DNA from 3 places in the Caballeronia sp. EK genome. Region 1 is predicted to be linked to each of the others. Evidence: predicted binding sites of a transcription regulator. Region 1 holds the regulator's gene; each other region holds the start of a gene.
The links. Region 1 encodes LexA, which represses DNA repair genes until DNA is damaged. Its sites were predicted from a motif close to ACTGTATNNNNATACAGT; they were not measured.
Positions count from the first base shown of each region.

Region 2: a site for LexA is predicted at 3,615-3,632, ahead of IAG25_RS16490 (ATP-dependent helicase). Genes of this name have one in related genera too.
Region 3: a site for LexA is predicted at 4,020-4,037, ahead of IAG25_RS08040 (putative DNA modification/repair radical SAM protein). Genes of this name have one in related genera too.

Region 1 is NZ_JACSUE010000003.1:447,265-453,598, reverse strand. Features, by position in the region: gene IAG25_RS10750 (universal stress protein) at 1-308, shown strand, start outside; gene IAG25_RS10745 (DUF2939 domain-containing protein) at 312-911, opposite strand; gene IAG25_RS10740 (hypothetical protein) at 1,001-1,327, opposite strand; gene lexA (transcriptional repressor LexA) at 1,544-2,221, opposite strand; gene IAG25_RS10730 (sulfate ABC transporter substrate-binding protein) at 2,481-3,515, shown strand; gene cysT (sulfate ABC transporter permease subunit CysT) at 3,609-4,514, shown strand; gene cysW (sulfate ABC transporter permease subunit CysW) at 4,511-5,419, shown strand; gene IAG25_RS10715 (sulfate/molybdate ABC transporter ATP-binding protein) at 5,436-6,334, shown strand, end outside.
Region 2 is NZ_JACSUE010000005.1:205,794-212,127, forward strand. Features, by position in the region: gene IAG25_RS16475 (AzlC family ABC transporter permease) at 1-211, shown strand, start outside; gene IAG25_RS16480 (AzlD domain-containing protein) at 208-531, shown strand; gene IAG25_RS16485 (DUF4088 family protein) at 697-1,461, shown strand; gene IAG25_RS16490 (ATP-dependent helicase) at 1,458-3,581, opposite strand; gene IAG25_RS16495 (hypothetical protein) at 3,731-3,988, opposite strand; gene IAG25_RS16500 (hypothetical protein) at 4,052-4,447, opposite strand; gene IAG25_RS16505 (RNA-binding S4 domain-containing protein) at 4,751-4,972, shown strand; gene IAG25_RS16510 (MATE family efflux transporter) at 5,221-6,334, shown strand, end outside.
Region 3 is NZ_JACSUE010000002.1:782,889-789,222, forward strand. Features, by position in the region: gene IAG25_RS08025 (hypothetical protein) at 1-382, opposite strand, end outside; gene IAG25_RS08030 (SDR family NAD(P)-dependent oxidoreductase) at 581-1,369, shown strand; gene IAG25_RS08035 (UdgX family uracil-DNA binding protein) at 1,372-2,796, opposite strand; gene IAG25_RS08040 (putative DNA modification/repair radical SAM protein) at 2,796-4,007, opposite strand; gene IAG25_RS08045 (hypothetical protein) at 4,123-4,344, shown strand; gene IAG25_RS08050 (hypothetical protein) at 4,412-4,783, shown strand; gene IAG25_RS08055 (hypothetical protein) at 5,091-5,393, shown strand; gene IAG25_RS08060 (aldose 1-epimerase) at 5,406-6,334, opposite strand, start outside.

The DNA.
Region 1 (6,334 bases):
ACATTCTGCAGGAAGGCGTCGAGTGGCTCCGCGAACGCGGTCTTCAGGCGCAGGGACATTTTGCGTTCGGGCATCCGATCGACGAGATCGCCGCGCTCGCCGAAAGCCTTCAGGTCGATCTCGTCGTGGTCGGGCATCGTTGCCGCAACGGTCTCGCGCGCTGGTGGATGGGCGCGGGCAACACGCCCTTGCTCGACCGCGTGAAGTGCAGCATTCTCGTGGCCGTCTGTCAGGCGGGTGAATCGGCGGAAGCGGAAGACGAAGCGGCTTACGCGGCCAAGCCCGTCAAGGCCGAAGCCGGCGCCTGATCGTCAGCCATTGAGATCGACCGCGACGAGCTTCCATGACACGAGGCCGTAGCGGTGAAAGATCGCCGAGTAACGCGCATCTCCGGCGCCGTGCTGATACGTGACGACGAACGTGTTCAGGCTTCGATAACCGGCGGTGGTCTGTGGCGGTTCCCTGGGCGCCTGCTGCGCGGCCGTGACGCCCGAGGCCGGCGCGTTCGACGGCGTTGCCGATGCACCGTTTCCGGCTTGCGGCGGTTGCTCGCCCGGATCGCCGCGCGGCGGAATGCCGTTCAGAATCGCCGCGACGCCGTCCGGTGTCGCATATGAATCGACGAGAGGACCGACGAGCGCCGCACCGATCATCGCCCCGATGATTGCGAGCGGATTGCCGCTCTTTTGAATATCGACGCGGCGCGTGAGCAGCGCGCCGACCTGTTCCTTGAGGCTCGCGCGCAACGCGGGAAAATCCACGTACTGATTGACGGTCTGCGCGTCGCGGGCATCGGCTGCGCGTTTCACGCGATTCAGCGCGATATAAGGTGACGCGTAAATAAAAGCGAGCGCCGCGACGAGAATCAGGACGACGAACGCGGTAGCGACAGAACGGGTAGTGCGGGACATGCGACGACGAAGCCTCTTTGCAAAACGTGAATCCGGGATTGACCACGCCGGTGCGCGATAAATCCCGCGAATTCACGTTCCACCCCGATTCAGGCGAGGATGCCGCCGGCGAGCCCCGCGTCTTCCTCCGCGATGCAACGGTCGATCATGCGCGACACTTCGTCGATCTTGCCCACCAGAATCACGCGCGATTGCCCGCGATAGACGCGCACCGGCGCGCGCTGTTCCGGCTCCGCGTGCACCGTGCTGCTCAGCGACACGCGCGCGAAAGCCGGCTGCCGGGAGGGCAGCGCGGGCATGTCGTCGAAGAGGTCGGGGGCGGTTTCGGCGTGCGGCGTGCCGCATGCGATCAGCGTGCGCAGATGGCGCAGGCGGCCAAACTGACGGAAGGGCAGCAGACGGGCAAAACGTTCCATGATGACTCTCCAGACGATAGGACGCACCGCGGCGCACCGCGCACGGCGGCCGTCATGCTTGTTGTGTTTGAGCCGCCTCGACTGAGCGTTAAAGCGGTTGGTGAGGCTATCTTGCGATGTCAATGGGACATTTCTTGTCCCATTCTTATCTCTTTCTGAACGTGAGCGAACGATATGCCCGCGCTTTTCGCTCCCCGCCCTTGCCGGGTGGAGATTTCAGAACTCGCCAGAACGAATCAGGCCAACCGCGATGCCTTCCAGCGCGAAATCGCCGCTGCCGGAGCGCACGAAAATGTTCTCGTAGTCCGGGTTCTCGGCGATCAGTTCGACCCCGTCCGGACGACGTTTCCAGCGTTTGACCGTGACGTCGTCGCCCAGACGCGCGACGACGATCTGCCCGTCCTTCGCCTCGGTGCGCTTCTGCACGGCGAGCAGGTCGCCGTCGAGAATGCCGGCGTCGCGCATCGACAGGCCCCGCACTTTCAGCAGATAGTCCGGCTTGCTGGAGAAGAGCGCGGGATCGCATGCGTAATGCTGCGAGATGTGTTCCTGCGCGAGGATCGGGCTACCTGCCGCGACGCGTCCGACGAGCGGCAGCGACAGTTGCATGATGCTCTGATGCGGCAGCGTGAACTGATGCGGCAGTTCTTCCGAGCGATCGATGCGCGAGGCGTCGCCGAGCAGCCGGATGCCGCGCGACGAGCCCGCCGCGAGTTCGATCACGCCCTTGCGCGCCAGCGCCCGCAAGTGCTCCTCGGCCGAATTCGCCGAGCTGAAGCCGAGTTCCGCCGCGATCTCGGCGCGCGTCGGCGGAAAGCCCGTGCGGTCGATCGCGCGCTGGATCAGTTCGAAGACCTGCTGCTGCCGCGCGGTAAGTTTTGATGTCTTGGTCACAGGCTCTGGCCCCTGGGTGCACTGTATGGATGGACAGTTGACTGTATTTTTATACAGTATTTCGCGCTTTTCAAGCTTTACTTTAAGTTCGTCCGCCCGCAGCAGCGGAGGGCGCGTTTCGCCGCCACCGTCGCTTCTTCCACCCAGGAATATGCTTCTTAGCAGTTTTACGTATAAAAAAGTGAATAACGATTATTTCTAATCATATAGACGCCTCGATAGACTGATTCCGTCAATTCGATAAGACGGAGAACGGGGAATGCAAAGCATCAAGTTGGGATTGGGCAAAGGCGCGCGGCGCGTGCTCGCGGCGGCGGCGCTGACGGCGGCGGGCGTCGGGCTGGCTGCGTCGGCGTTCGCGCAGACGTCGTTTCTGAACGTCTCCTACGACCCGACCCGCGAGCTGTATCAGGACTTCAATCAGGCGTTCGCGAAAAAGTGGAAGGCCGACACGGGCGAAACGGTCACTTTCAAGCAGTCGCACGGCGGCTCGGGCGGACAGGCGCGCGCGGTGCTCGACGGTCTGCAGGCCGATGTCGTGACGCTCGCGCTCGCCTACGACATCGATGCGCTCGCGTCCAAGGGACTCGTCAACGCGGACTGGCAGAAGCGTCTGCCGGACAACGCGTCGCCGTACACATCGACGATCGTGTTTCTCGTGCGCAAGGGCAATCCGAAGCACATCAAGGACTGGGACGATCTGGCCAAGCCGGGCGTGTCGATCGTCACGCCGAATCCGAAGACCTCGGGTGGCGCGCGCTGGAACTATCTCGCGGCGTGGGCGTATGCGCAGCACAAGCCGGGCGGCAACGACCAGACCGCCAAGGATTTCGTCACGAAGCTCTACAAGAACGCCGGCGTGCTCGATTCCGGCGCGCGCGGCGCCACGACGAGCTTCGTGCAGCGCGGCCAGGGCGACGTGCTGATCGCATGGGAGAACGAGGCGTTCCTCTCGGTGAAGGAATTCGGCACGGACAAGTTCGAGATCGTGGTGCCGTCGGTGAGCATTCTCGCGGAGCCGCCGGTCGCGGTGGTGGACAAGGTCGTCGACAAGCACGGTACGCGCAAGCTCGCCGATGCCTATCTCAAGTATCTGTACAGCGACGAAGGACAACAGATCGCCGCGCGCAATTTTTATCGGCCGCGCTCGGACAAGGTGCCCGCTGAACTCACGAAGCAGTTTCCGAAGCTGAAGCTCTACACCATCGACGACACGTTCGGCGGTTGGACGAAGGCGCAGAAGACGCACTTCGCGGACGGCGGCGTGTTCGATTCGATCTATCAACCGCAGTAAGCGAAAGAGCGGGCGACGCGGCGCGTCAATGACGCCGCGCGCCCCGAAGCAGCGACGCGCCTAACCCCGGCGCAAGAAAAGGATCAATCAAGGATGACGACCCTCACATTCAAGAAGCCGAGCGCGCTTCCCGGGTTCGGCCTGACGCTCGGCATCACGGTGGCGTACTTAAGCCTCGTGGTGCTGATTCCGCTTGCCGCCACCTTCGCGAAGACCGCGACGCTCGACTGGGCGCAGTTCGTGCGCGCGGTCACGTCGCCGCGCGTGCTCGCGTCCTATCGGCTCACGTTCAGTGCCGCGCTCGGCGGCGCGCTCATCAACGCGGTGTTCGGCTTTCTCGTCGCGTGGGTGCTCGTGCGCTACACGTTTCCGTTCAAGCGCATCGTCGATGCGATCGTCGATTTGCCGTTCGCGCTGCCGACGTCCGTCGCGGGCATCTCGCTCGCCGCGGTCTATGCGGGCAACGGCTGGATCGGGCAATATCTCGCGCCGTTCGGCATCAAGGTCGCGTTCACGCCGCTCGGCGTGCTCGTCGCGCTGACGTTCATCGGCTTGCCGTTCGTCGTGCGCACGGTGCAGCCGGTGCTGGAGGAGTTCGAGCGCGAACAGGAAGAGGCCGCCGCGTGCCTCGGCGCGACGCGCTGGCTGACGTTTCGCCGCGTCGTGCTGCCTTCGGTGTTTCCCGCGCTCCTGACCGGTTTCGCGCTCGCGTTCGCGCGTGCGCTCGGCGAGTACGGCTCGGTGATTTTCATCGCGGGCAATGTGCCGATGAAATCCGAGATCACGTCGCTGCTCATCATCACGAAGCTCGAACAGTACGACTACGCCGGCGCGACCGCGCTCGCCGTCGTGATGCTGTGCGTGTCGTTCCTGATGCTGCTCCTCATCAACACGCTGCAATGGTTCCTGCAGCGGCGCACGAGCAAGACGGGCGCGGCGCCTGCCGTCGCGGCCGGGCCTTCGCTGCATGTCGGACATCCGGGCGGAGGTCACGCATGAGTACGCCCGACAGCAAAGCGCTTCCGGTGCACGCCGCCGCACGCGTGCGCGCAAGCAGGCTCAATCCCGTCACCGAACCGCGCGCCGTGCGCTGGCTGCTGACGGGCATCGCGCTCGTGTTTCTTGCGCTCTTTCTCGTCGTGCCGCTCGTCGCGGTGTTCGTGCAGGCGTTCGCGAAGGGCATCGATTATTACTTCGAGTCGCTGAAGGATCCCGATGCGTGGTCCGCGATCAAGCTCACGCTGATCACCGCGGCGATCGCCGTGCCGCTGAACGTCGTGTTCGGGCTGGCCGCTTCGTGGGCGATCGCGAAGTTTGACTTTCGCGGCAAGGCGCTCCTGACCACGCTCATCGATTTGCCGTTCTCGGTTTCACCCGTGATCTCCGGTCTCATCTACGTGCTGATTTTCGGCGCGCAAGGCTGGTTCGGTCCGTGGCTCGCCGCGCATGACGTGCAGATCATCTTCGCGGTGCCGGGCATCGTGCTCGCGACGATCTTCGTGACCTTCCCGTTCGTCGCGCGCGAGCTGATTCCGCTGATGCAGGCGCAGGGCAACGACGAAGAGGAAGCGGCGCACGTGCTCGGCGCCTCCGGCTGGCAGATCTTCAGGCGCGTGACGCTGCCCAACGTGAAGTGGGGCCTGCTCTACGGCGTGATTCTCTGCAACGCGCGCGCGATGGGCGAGTTCGGCGCGGTATCGGTGGTGTCGGGCCATATCCGCGGCCAGACCGACACGATGCCGCTGCACGTCGAAATTCTCTACAACGAATACAACTTCTCGGCCGCGTTCGCGGTGGCGTCGCTGCTTGCGCTGCTCGCGCTCGTGACGCTCGCGCTCAAGCTCCTCGCGGAGCGGCGCATGTCGCAAGCCATCGGCGAAACCCGGACACCCGCACAGAATTGAAGAGGCCGACAACATCATGAGCATCATCGTTCGCAATCTGCAAAAACGCTTCGGCGATTTCACCGCGCTCGACAACGTCACGCTCGATTTTCCTGCGGGCGAACTCGTCGCGCTGCTCGGGCCTTCGGGCTGCGGCAAGACCACGCTCCTGCGGGTCATCGCGGGCCTCGAATTCGCCGATGCGGGCCAGGTCGTGCTGCATGGCGAGGACGTCGCGGCGGTCGGCGCGCGTGAGCGCCAAGTCGGCTTTGTGTTCCAGCATTACGCGCTCTTCAGACACATGACAGTGTTCGAGAACGTCGCGTTCGGCCTGCGTGTGAAGCCGCGCCGCGAGCGCCCGAGCGAAGCCGTGATCCGCGAGAAGGTGCATGAACTGCTGAAACTCGTGCAGCTCGACTGGCTCGCCGAGCGTTTCCCGTCCGAACTGTCGGGCGGGCAGCGGCAGCGCATCGCGCTCGCTCGCGCGCTCGCCGTCGAGCCGAAAGTGCTGCTGCTCGACGAGCCGTTCGGCGCGCTCGATGCCAAGGTGCGCAAGGAACTGCGCAGCTGGCTGCGCCGCCTGCACGACGATCTGCATATCTCGACGCTCTTCGTCACGCATGACCAGGAAGAGGCGCTCGAAGTGGCGGACCGTATCGTCGTGATGAATCATGGGCGGGTGGAGCAGGTGGGCAGTCCGCAAGACGTGTACGATCATCCGCAGACGTCGTTCGTGTACGAGTTTCTCGGCGCGGCGAACCGGCTGCACGGCAATGTCGATGCCGGCGGCTTTGTCGTCGATGGCGCCGCGAGCCCGATCGCCGCGGAGGCGCATTTCAGGGGCCGGGCGCTCGCGTATGTGCGTCCCCACGATCTCGCGCTATATCCCGCCGACGGCACGCATCGCGACGGCATCGTGGTCGGCGTGCGGCGCGT
Region 2 (6,334 bases), on a different contig from region 1:
GATCATCGTGCCGCAGCTCGTGGCTGTGCGTTTCGTCGCGGCCGCGCTCGCATCGGGCGTGCTGTCCTTCGCTTGGCAGGGCTGGCCGTACAAGCTCGGGCTGCTCGCGGCGGTGTTCGTGGGCGTCGCCGTCGGCATGGTGCTCACGCTGATGGAGAACCGGCCGCACGAGAAAAACCGCCTGAAGAACGCCAAGGAGCGCACGCAATGAACTACATCACGCTGATCCTCGGCATGGCGGTGGTCACATATGTGATCCGCGCCGCCGTATTCGTGCTGGGCGAGCGCCTGCCCTTTCCGCCGATCGTGCGCACCGCGCTCTCGTTCGTGCCGGTGACCGTGCTCACGGCGATCATCGTGCCGATGGCCGTCTCGCCGCACGGCAACGGCGCCGAGATCACCTGGCGCAATCCGCAACTCGTGGCGGCAATTGTCGCGATCATCGTTTGCGCGCTCACGAAACGGCCGCTTTTGACGATTGCGGTGTCGCTGACGGTATTTTTCGTCTGGCAGTTCGCCGTGCTGCGCTAAACGTTTCCGTCAATTCGCTAGCCAACGGCTTTCAAAAAGCATCGAAAAATCCTCAAGTTCCCGGAAATCGCGCCGATATCAGAAACGAATGGACTCCGCCCCGAGAGCGGCGCCAAAGGCATTTCTCGCGCTCCGGACCATCCGGACGCGGAACCGGGAACCAACATGCGTCAAATCACCCTTTCGTTGCGCGAAGAGACGATCGCTTCGCTGCATCGCGATTTCGAAGCGTTCATGCGCCTGTCGCTGAAGCTGGATCCGCAATTCGTCACGCCGACGTTCGAAGACTTCCTGCGCGCGAAGCTGCTGGACAACGACACGCCGCTGACCGAGCAGGCGGTGCAGCGCATGCTCACGCACGGCCAGTACGCGTGGGCCAAGCGCGCGCTCGACAAGGAGTTTCCCGATGTCGTCGAAATTCTGATCCGTCAGGCCTCCGAGCACGGATTCGCGTTCGCCATACGCGCCGACTGGACAGCGGAGGATCTCATCGCGGCGTCGCGCGCGTGGGCGACCGCGATCGTCACCGAGGCGAAGGGCGACGTGTCGCAAGTGGACATGCTCGCGTCGCAGATGAAATCGGCTGCGGCGGACATTCGCGAAGTCGAGGAAAAGATGCAGACGCCCGCGTGGCGTCTCGCCGATTCGCTGCGCCAGCGCGTGTACGAAACGAAGATTTCCGTGGAGACGAGCATCGGCTCGACCGCGCGTGAAAAGCTGGGCGAACTGCGCTGCCTGCTGCGGCTCGGCATTTTCTATGGGTCGATCCAGAAGCAGGAAGCGCAACAGGTGCTGGAATATGTGCGCTCGCTGCGGCCCGAACTGTTCGTCGAAGAGCCTTACGACGGCTTCACGCGCTTCGCCGCGTGGCTGCGCAGCATCTTTGCACCGTCGCCGCGCGCTCCGCGACCGTCACGCGCGCAGCGTTAATCCCACATTCCCTTCAGGCGCGCCGCGATATCGATTTTTGCTTTCGCGGCCGCCGCCAGCCCCGCCGCCGTCGGCGCGGCGGGTACGATCACCGGCGGCCACGCGGCCGCTTCGAAGTTCTGCATCAGATGCGGCGGGATGAAGCGCGTGCGCTGCGCCCAGACGTGCCGGTCGCCCAGATGCGTCTGGTTGTGCACGTAGAACCGCTGCGGCGTGACGATGTGCAGGTCTTCCTTCGCGCGCGTCATCGCCACGTAGAGCAGACGCCGCTCCTCGTCGATTTCCTCGTCGCTGCCCGTGCCCAGATCGGACGGAATGCAGCCGTCCACGCCGTTCAGCACGAACACGTTGCGCCACTCCTGGCCCTTCGCCGAGTGGATGGTCGAGAGAATCAGATAATCCTCGTCGAGCATCGGCACGCCGGATTCGTCGCTCGTCGCGTCGGGCGGATCGAGCGTGAGTTCGGTGAGAAAGCGCTCGCGCGTGGGATACGTCGCCGCGATGCTCTCCATCTGCAGCACATCGCCGATGCGGATTGCCGCGTCCTCGTGATTGCGCTCCAGATGCGGCTCATACCAGCGGCGGATCATTTCGAACTCGGCCGGCCAGCCGGATTCGCGGCCGCAAAGTTTCGCCATTAGCCCGACGAAGCGCGGCCAGTCTTCGCTGGCTCGCGCGGGAGCCTGAAATCGTGCGATCGCGGCCGGTGCCTGATCTTGCGCGACGCTATCCAGCAAGCGCCCGGCGATGGCCGGACCGATGCCCGGCAGCAACTGCGCGACCCGAAAACCCGCGACGCGGTCGCGCGGATTCTCCGCCCAGCGCAGCACCGCCAGCACGTCTTTCACGTGGACGGAATCGAGAAACTTGAGCCCGCCGAACTTCACGAAGGGAATATTGCGCCGCGTGAGTTCGATTTCGAGCGTCGCACTGTGATGCGCGGCGCGGAACAGCACCGCTTGCGCCTTCAACTTCATGCCCGCCTCGCGCGCCTCCAGCACTTTTTCGACGACATAGCGCGCCTGATCGGCTTCATCGGCGACGGAGACGACGCGCGGCTTCTGCGCCGATGCCTTGTCGGTCCACAGGTTCTTCGTGTAGCGCTCCGACGCGAGCCCGATCACCGCATTCGATGCCTCGAGAATCGGCAGCGTCGAGCGATAGTTGCGATCGAGCGTGACGGTCGCGGCGGGCGGATCGAAATGGCCCGGAAAATCGAGGATGTTGCGCACCGTCGCGCCGCGAAACGAATAGATGGACTGCGCATCGTCGCCGACGACCGTGAGGCCGCGCCCGTCGGGCTTCATCGCGAGCAGGATGGACGCCTGCAGGCGGTTGGTGTCCTGATATTCGTCGACGAGCACGTGGTCGAACCGACTAGCGAGATCCGCCGCCACTGAAGGCTCCGCCGCGAGATGCGACCAGTAGAGCAGCAGGTCGTCGTAATCGAGCACGCTTTGCGCCTGTTTCGCGGCGACGTAGGCGGCGAACAGACGCTTAAGGTCGGCTTCCCACTCGCGGCACCACGGATACGACTGATCGAGCACATGACCAAGCGACGCGCCCGTGTTCACGACGCGCGAGTAGATCGCGAAGCAGGTCGACTTCGCGGGAAAGCGCTTCTCCTTCGACGACAACCCGAGCTCGTGCCGCACCAGATTCATGAGATCGGCGGAATCTTCGCGATCGTTGATCGTGAACGATGGCGCGAGCCCGACGAGATCGGCGTAATCGCGCAACAGCCGCGCGCCGACGCTGTGAAACGTGCCCGACCACGTCAGCCCCTGCGCGATCGCGCTCTTCTTGCCGAGCGCGTTCATCGCGATGCGCGAGACGCGCCGCGTCATTTCGAGCGCCGCGCGGCGCGAAAACGTGAGCAGCAGAATGCGATGCGGATCGGCGCCCTTCACCAGCAGATGCGCGACGCGATGGGCCAGCGTGTTGGTCTTGCCCGAGCCTGCGCCCGCGATCACGAGCAACGGCCCGCCCATGCGACCCGGTTCATCGACGCCGAACTCGACGGCCTCGCGCTGCGCCTCGTTGAGCTTCGCGAGATAGTCGGCGACCTGTTTCGCGGTGGAATCGGAAGCGGCGTCGGCGGTGTCGGGAAGCGTGAGCACGTGAAGGAAGGCGGCGGCAAAAGAGTGACGCACACTGTATATCCATACAACCCGCGCGCGCAAGTCTTTGGCTCGACTGGGCTTTTGGCCCCAAATGAAACGAGCCCGGTTCGCGATGAACCGGGCTCGCATTGCCACGAAAGCGCGTGCTACTCTGCCTTCTTCGCGTTCTTCAGCTTCGCGTCGGCGGCGGCTTCGTTGGCGTCGGACTGCGCCTCCGTTTTCTTCTTGTCGGCCTTGGCTTGCGCGACGGCCGACTTCTTGTCGGCCTTCGACTGTTCCTTCGCGGCCTTCTGATCGGCGGCGGTCGGGGCGTCGGATGTCGTCTGCGCGAACGATGCCGCACTCACGCTCGCAAGCGTCCCGGCGATCAGCGCCGCCAGCAGCGCATTGGTTTTTCGATTCATGATGTTCTCCCTTCTTTTAGATGCCGCGAGCGCCACGACGCGCGGCCTCGCGGCGCGTCACGCTCAGTGCTGCAGGCCCGCGTCCTTCGGCGTGCCCGGCTCCGTCGCGTTCAGTTCCGCCTTGGCGGCGTCCTTGTCCGCCTTGCGATTGATCTTCGCGTTCTGCACCTCTTCCTTGTATTGCGCCTTGGCCTGCTGGTTCTGCGCCTTCAGCTCGGCCTTCGACGCCTTCTTCGACGCGCGATACTCGGCGTTGGCCTGCGCGTTCGCGTTGCGGCGCTGGACGAGCGGATCGGTCGGCGCCGGCGCGACGACGTTCTGCTGCGGCGGCGTCATCGGCTGGGCCTGCATCGGCTGCGGTTGCACCGGCTCGGGCTGTGTCGCGGTCTGCGCGTAAGCGCCCGAAGCGGCGAACGTGGCGATGGCGGAGCCGATCAAAAGGATTCGTGCGCGAGTCATAAGCTAGTCCTCTCTGTAGTTGGCGTCGGCGGCGCGCTGAAAGCGGTGAAACGAGCGAGCCGCGCGACTTTTGTCGCTTGGAAAGATGACCGAAGCTTCATCGATCAAACGGTCGGACCGGGCGACGATCGGGCGAGTTCTCCAAAACCAGTCATTGTTACCGACGGTTTCATCTGGCTACATTTGCCAACCGCCTCGCTTGCGATCCGATTACCGGTCCCGCGATGCCACTCAGCACGACGCATGCCCGGCGCACGGTTGTGCGTGGTTTATCATGGAGGCCTTTCCTGCATCACCCGTCCCATGCCGCCACTCCAGTTCACCCTCACCGGCGATTACGTCGAACTCCACAATCTGCTGAAGCTGATGGGCCTCGCGGACAGCGGCGGCTCCGCGAAGGCGCGCGTCGCAATGGGCGATGTCACTGTCGACGGCAAGGTGGAACTGCGCAAAACGTGCAAGATCCGCGCGGGTCAGCGGGTGAAACTCGACGGCCAGACGATTCACGTCCGCGCGCCCGAATAGCATCGCCGCTACTTGCTCGCACACGTCGCGCACTTGAGAAAATCCGGCCATAAGCGATCGCGTCATCGACATGCCGCACGCGACGCAATAAGCTAGTCGTCTTTCGTTCTGGTTTCAGCGCCGGGTCTGTAGCGTCGGTTTTCCCGTCAGCGCACGTTTCGCAGCGCGCTCCGCTTGTCGCCCTTCCGCTTTCCAGTCCGCGACGCTCAGTGCGCTGAGCGCCGCCTTTGTTTTCGATCCGAGCAGCCATGCAACCGCAAGTCACGCGCGCCACACGCGCGCATCAAGGACCGCCGAGCCTCTCGCGTCATGCCGTCGATACGGCGCGCCTCGCCGCGCCGCTCGCCATCGCGCAACTCTCGCAGATGGCGATGGGCGTCACCGACACCATCCTGCTCGGCTCGCTCGGCCCCGACGCGCTCGCGGCGGGCGGACTCGGCGCGAACCTCTTCTTCGTCGTCGTGACGCTGCTGCAGGGCGTGCTGACATCGGTTGCCGTCTCGGTCGCGCACGCGCGCGGCTCGAACGCCGACGACCGCGTGCCGGGCATCTACTGGACGGGGCTCGTGCTTTCCATCCTGCTCGCCGTGCCCGCGTTCGTGCTGCTGAGCTACGCCGAGCCGATCCTGCTCGCGTTCCACGAACCGGCGACGCTCGCGAAGAACGTCGGCGAATATTGCGCGGTGCTGCGCTGGGGGACGCCGGCCAGTCTCATCGGCGTCGGGATGATGCGCGCGTTTCTGCCCGCGATCGGCGCGGCGCGCAGGCTCCTGTGGATCTCGATCGGCGGAGTGTTCGTCAACGGTTTTCTCAACTACGGGCTGATCCACGGCGCGTACGGCCTGCCGCGCGAAGGCTTCCTCGGTTCGGCTGCCGCGACCACGATCACCGTCTGGGGCATCGCGATCGCGCTCGTCGCGGTGCTGCATCTGCGGCCGCGCTACCGGCATTTCGTCGTGCGCGCGCGTCCGCGTCTGCCGCTGATGGGCGAGCTCTTCGGCCTCGGCTGGCCCGTCGCGATCACCTACGGCGTCGAATCGACGCTCTTTCTCGCCACCGGCATGATGGTCGGCCTGCTCGGCGAAGCGCCGCTCGCCGCGCATCAGATCGCGCTCAACGTCGCGTCGGTCGCGTTCATGGTGCCGCTCGCGATCGGTCAGGCGGCCAACGTGCGCGTCGGCTACTGGGTCGGCGCGGGCGTGCCGCTCGCGGCCCGGCATGCGGGCTTCGTCGCGCTCGCGCTCGGCGTCGGCTTCATGGTGTGCTCGGGACTCGTGCTGATCACCGTGCCGCGCGCGATCGTCGGCCTGTATCTGAATCTCGACGATCCCGCCAACTCGCATACCGTCGCGCTCGCGGCGT
Region 3 (6,334 bases), on a different contig from region 1:
AATCGGAATGCCGCGTGCCCGCTGGCAATGCCTCTTCGAGACCGCCTTGCGGCCAGCCATCGGTTTTCTTCGGATAGACGCCCGCCGCGACCAGACGGTCCGCCCGCACGAGCCGCAGCACGTCGGCGGCCGTGAAGCCGATATCGCTGTCGATCCACATCAGGTGCGTGAACTCCTCATTCGCGAGAAAGTTCGCGACCATCACGTTACGCGCCCGCGTGATCAGACTTTCGAAGTTGTTAAACCCCACGGTGAAGGTAATTCCGCTGTGGAAACGGCTGTTCACCAAATCGAGCAGGCCGTTGATGTAGCACGTCGTGGCGGAGCCTCCGTAGCTCGGCGTCGCGATATAGATATGCGTCGGCTTGACAGGCGCGTTCATGGGTTTCCACGGAGGAGATCGATTACGCGCAGTATAGTTTTTTTATTCTGTGATCCTAACTAGAAAGCTCCTAAGTGCAGGTTATATCGTCAATGATGCGCACGGTTGCTGCAAACCGGTCCGCTTCTGGTTACCATCCTCGGAACCCGTCGCGCAGGCGCGTCGACGCAATCCGCAAACTCGTTCGAAGGAGCAGAGATGGATCTCAAGATCGCCAACAGGCTCGCGCTGGTATCCGGATCGACTAAAGGCATCGGTCATGCGATCGCCGTGGCGCTGGCGCGCGAAGGTGCGCGCGTGATCGTCAACGGCCGTTCGCAGGCGTCCGTCGATGCGGCGCTCGCGAAACTGCGCGAACTCGTGCCGAACGCGCAGGCCGAAGGCTTCGCCGGCGACGTCTCGGACGCCGCGCAGGTCGCGGAACTCGTGAAGCGCTTTCCTCAGGTCGATATTCTCGTCAACAACATGGGCATCTTCGATCCGAAACCGTTCGAGGAAATCGCCGACGAGGAATGGCTGCGCTTCTTCAACGCCAACGTGATGTCGGGCGTGCGGCTCGCGCGCGCGTATCTGCCGAAGATGAAGGAGCAGAACTGGGGCCGCGTCGTGTTCATCAGCAGCGAAAGCGGCATCCAGATTCCCGTCGAGATGATTCACTACGGCATGACGAAATCGGCGCAAATTTCGATCGCGCGCGGCCTCGCGGAAACCTGCGAGGGCACGGGTGTCACGGTCAATTCGGTGCTGCCGGGGCCGACGAGCTCCGAGGGCGTCACCGATTTCGTCGAGAAACTCTCGGGCGGCAAAAGCTTCCACGACTTCGAGACGCAGTTTTTCGAGGAAGCGCGTCCGACGTCGATTCTCAAGCGCTTCATCACGCCCGAGGAAATCGCGAACATGGTGGCGTATGTGTGCTCGGAACTCTCATCGGCGACGAACGGCGCGGCGTTGCGCGCGGACGGCGGCGTGATTCGCGCGGCGTTCTGAGCTTACTGGCTGCCGAGTTCGCGCGCCCTTTCGAGCGCCTCGACGATGGCCGCGACGGTTCGTTCGCGCGCGGCTTCGTCGTTCTGGCGCAGCGCATACGACGGGTGATACGTCGCGACGACCCATTTGTCCCGATACGGCACGACGCGCCCGATATGCGCCGATAACGTCGCGCGTCGTCCGAAAAGCGCCGCCAACGCCGTCGCGCCGAGCGTGACGATCACGCGCGCGCCGACCTCGTGCAACTCCTGTTCGAGCCAGTACGAGCACGCTTCGACTTCCTGCTGCGCGGGCGTCTTGTGCAGACGCCGCTTGCCGCGCGGCTCCCACTTGAAATGCTTCACCGCGTTGGTCAGATAGACCTGCTCGCGCGGCATACCGGCACGCTGCATCGCGTCGTGAAGCAGTTGCCCCGCCGGGCCGACGAACGGCTCGCCCTTCAAATCCTCCTGATCGCCGGGCTGTTCGCCGAGCAGCATGATGCGCGCATCGGACGGACCCGCGCCGCGCACCGCCTGCGTCGCGTTGCGCCACAGATCGCAGCGGCGGCAGGTGTCGAGCGACGTGGGCGCGTCGCGTTCGGGCTGCGCGTCCTGCGCCTGCACCTGCACCGCCCTGCCGCCGAGCGCGCCGACGCTTTGCGCCTGCGCGACGCGTCGTGCGCCGCCGCGCGCATCGCTCACGAGTTTCGGTATCAGCGCGCCTTCCGGCAGCCCTTTCCAGAAACGCACCGGCATATGCTGTTCGAGCGCGGATTCGTTCAGGCGCGCGGGGTTGAAAATGCTGCCGTAGTAGGTCATCCAGAGCGCTTCGGCGGCGTCGGGCGTATCGACCGCATGTTCCGATGCCAGCGCGCGGCGGCGTTCCAGTTGCAGGCGCTCGCCGTCGAACATCGCGGCACCGTCGGGCGTCGCGATCAGCCACGTCGAGCGTCCCATGCGCGCCGCGAAATGCTCCGCGCCCCAGGCGAGCACGTCGTGTCCGGGCTCGTACCACGCGACATATTCGGGCGCGCCGAGCGACGCCTCGCGCTGCCGGAAGCGCACGTACGCGATCATGTCGTGCTGTGCGCGGCGCACCGCCTTCGCCATCTTGTAGAGGCGCGCGCCGTCTTCATCGGCGGGCGATGCAACCGCGCGGTCGCCTTGCGCCCAACGCCAGAGAACGCGATAGAGAAAGCTCCAGCGATGCGAGTCGCGGAAATGCGCGGCGTCCTTCAACAGCGACGCGAGTTCGCGTGACACGCGAATTTGCGGTGCGTCCGCCGCGTTTGCCCCGCTTACCGATTGCGCCGGTTCGCTGAACAGCGCCGGTTCCCCTTGCGGCGTGCGCCAGTCGATCGATTCGGGCGTGAGTCCTCGCGCGAGCGCATCGAGCGCGGCGGCGCGCCAGGCGTCGAAATCGTCGTCGATGAGGAGGACATGCATCAGATCAGCGAAAGCTGCACGGGCTCTGTGGCGAGCGCGCGCCGGAGATTGTCCGAGGGCGCCTCGCCGAGCGGCGGCCGGTAATCCGCCGTGACGACGAAAGGCTTCACCTTGTCCATGGCGCAGCGCAATTTCACGAGATCCTGATAGCGCACGCGCCGCGCGCGCCGCAACTCGACGATCCGCTTCGCGTTGCGCATGCCGATGCCCGGCACGCGCGCGATCATGCGCGCGGGCGCGATGTTCAGATCGACGGGAAAGCGGTCACGATGCGCAAGCGCCCAACCGAGCTTCGGATCGATATCGAGCGGCAGATTGCCGGCGTCGGCGAGCAACTCGGCGGCCGCGAACCCATAGCCCCGCATCAGAAAGTCGGCCTGATATAGCCGATGCTCGCGCAAAAGCGGCGGCGCTTTCGACGGCACGCCGGACGGGCTGTCGGGGATCGGACTGAACGCCGAGTAATAGACGCGCTTTAACTGATATGAGCCGTAAAGCGTTTCAGCGGTGCCGAGGATCGTGCGATCGTCGGTGTCATCCGCGCCGACGATCATCTGCGTGCTTTGCCCCGCCGGCGCGAAACGCGGTGCGCGCGGCTCCGCTTCCGACTCCTCGCGCGCGACGCGGATATTGCCCATCGCCAGCTTGATCGTGCGGCCGCTCTTTTCGGGCGCGAGACGCTCGAGGCTGATTTCCGTCGGCAACTCGATATTCACGCTCAGGCGGTCAGCGTAACGTCCCGCTTGCGCGATGAGTCCGGGATCGGCATCGGGAATCGTCTTCAGATGGATATAGCCGCGAAAATGATGCTTCTCGCGCAGCGTCTTCGCGACGAGGCCGAGTTGCTCCATCGTGTAGTTCGATGAACGAATTACCCCGGAACTGAGGAAAAGGCCGTCGATGTAATTGCGGCGATAAAAGTCCAGCGTCAGGCTAACGACTTCGTCCGGCGTGAAGCGGGCGCGCGGCACATTGCTGGACCGGCGGTTGATGCAGTAACGGCAGTCGTAGAGACAAAAGTTCGTCAACAGAATCTTGAGCAGCGAGACGCAGCGGCCATCCGGCGTAAAGCTGTGGCAGATGCCTGAGCCGGTGCTGGCTCCGAGGCCGTCGATGCCGCGCGACTCGCGTTTCGGCGCGCCGCCGCTCGCGCATGACGCGTCGTATTTTGCAGCGTCGGCGAGGATTTCGAGCTTTTCGGAGAGATCCATCTTGAATATGATACTGTATGTATATACAGTATCTCACGAGAGGTAAGGAGTCAAACGCAAATATGCTTGCGCACGCTTCGCGCCTGCCCGCGAGTCATCTTCCCGGAGCCCTTTTATGCGATTCGACTACAAGACGTTCCATATCGATTGCACCGCGCATCACGACCAGGACGGCAGCTACTACGCCCACGCGAAGATCACACATCTGCCGGACGAACACACAGCGCATGTGGAAGTTTTCGAATCCGGCGAACTGGATTCCTTTGCCAGCGAATCGGACGCTGTCCATTGCGCGCGGGCATGGGCCATCGAATGGTGTGACGAGGCGCTTGCGTAGTTATCGCGCGTCTTCCCTCGGCATGGTCTGACGCACCGCCGCCGCGCGCTTGCGCGCGGCACGGCGATTGCGCAAGTCAAACGGTGACACCGCAGCATTTTGCGAGGCGGTGCGCATCGAGACCATCGATCAACGGGAGGACACCATGAAAAACGCGAAGAGAACTCTGCTTGTATCGGCACTGATGCTGGGCTTGTCGGGCGCAGCGTTCGCGCAGGGCGCGGGCGGCGGTGCCGGTGGCGGTACGGCCGGCGGAAACGGCGCTGGCCAGGGCGGGACGGGTATGAGCACGCCAAACGCCAACGGTGTGACGGGCACGACGTCGGGCGCTTCGGGCGCAAGCACGATGGACTCGTCTCACAGCAACAAGATGCACAAGAACAAAAAGAGCAGCATGGACTCGGGTGCGTCGAGTGGCGGTGCCGGGAAGTCAAACTAAGTGTATTGAAGTCAGTTCCTAAGCGCGCTCGGGCCTCTTCGTGAGCCCGAGCGCGCTTTTTCTTCCATTCCCCGACACTCCCCACCAAAGTATCCCTACGAGATAGGGATTTCTCCCGCTCCCGCATCGCCGTAACTTGAGCCCTGAGCGCTATTCATTGCGCCGACGCTTCTTCTATCGTCGCGTCGGGCGAAGCATGTTGCGGCGAGTTAGCCATTGCGCTCGATCCCATCCATCGATAAAGCTGCAAGGAGTCCGAGAATCGTGTTTCCCGGCTGCTTGTGCATTCGTTTCAAGGAGCTGGAGCATGAAGGCAAAAGTCAATCCAAAACTCTTCGCGATGATGGCCGCGTGCGCGATCGTCGCCACCGTCGGCACGGCACACGCTCAGGGCATGCCCGCCGACGCGCAGCAACTCGTTCAGACCATGCGTCCGATGTACATGTCGCAAGCCACGCCCGAACAGGACCAGACCATCGCAACGCGCGCTGCCCAAACCGATGACGCCGCGTACGGCGGCATGGCCGCGGGCGCAAACGCATCCGCAAGCGGTCGCGCTCAGAGCGGCTGCCGCGACGCGGCCCGCTGCGACATCTTCTTCGGTCAGTAAGCGGAGATCGTCCTACCCGAAGCGAGTCGTCCATGCGAATGACGCGATGACCGACTCGCCCGGTTTCAGCACCGCGCCGCCCTTCATTGCGTGTTCGGCATCGAGGTTCACCCAATCCGCCACGTTGCTCACCGGCTCCACGCAGAGCAAATCGGGATGCGACGCCGGCGCGTACACCACCATGTGATCGAACGGCGTCTCGGCGTCGAGCGTGATCGCGCGCCCTTCGTCCGGCCACGCGATCGTCGCCGTGCGCGACCAGCTGGCGAAGTTGTTGTCGAGATCGAATGCATCGGCGGACATGCCTTCGTTCGACGCCATCGCATCGACGCACGGATGCGCTCCCGCATGCGTCGGCAGCAGATCGGGCGTGCTATGCCACATCGCCGCGACGCGCGCGTGAACGCGTGTGTTCCGCGTGCGTGGATAGTATGGATGATGTCCCATGCCGAAGGGCATCGGCCGATCGGACAGGTTGCGCGCGGAGATCGTGACCGTTAGCGTGTGGTCATCGAGCGCGAATTCCTGCGTCGCGTCATATGCAAACGGCCAGTGATGCGCCGCTGCGCGCGACGGCTCGTGCGAAAAATGCAGGCACGCGCGCGACTCCGACACCTCGCCCACGCGCCACGGCAAGCGCCATGCGTTGCCGTGAAGCGCATGCGCAAAGGCATTGCCATCGCCGGACAGATCGACGAGCGCACCATCGAACCTGAAGCGCGCATCGCGGATGCGGTTGCAGTACGGCAGCAACGGAAAGCTTGCCATGCCGAGCGGATCGCGGGCGGCGAGCGCGGTGGGCGTCGCGGGACGCAGCCAGTCGATCGAACGGCCATCGCGTATTTCGTCGAAGGCCGCGATCGAGCCGCCCACATGCGGCGCGAGCAGCACGCGCCGTGCGCCGCAACGCAGCTCGACGAGCGTATCGGACAGTGCGGCGC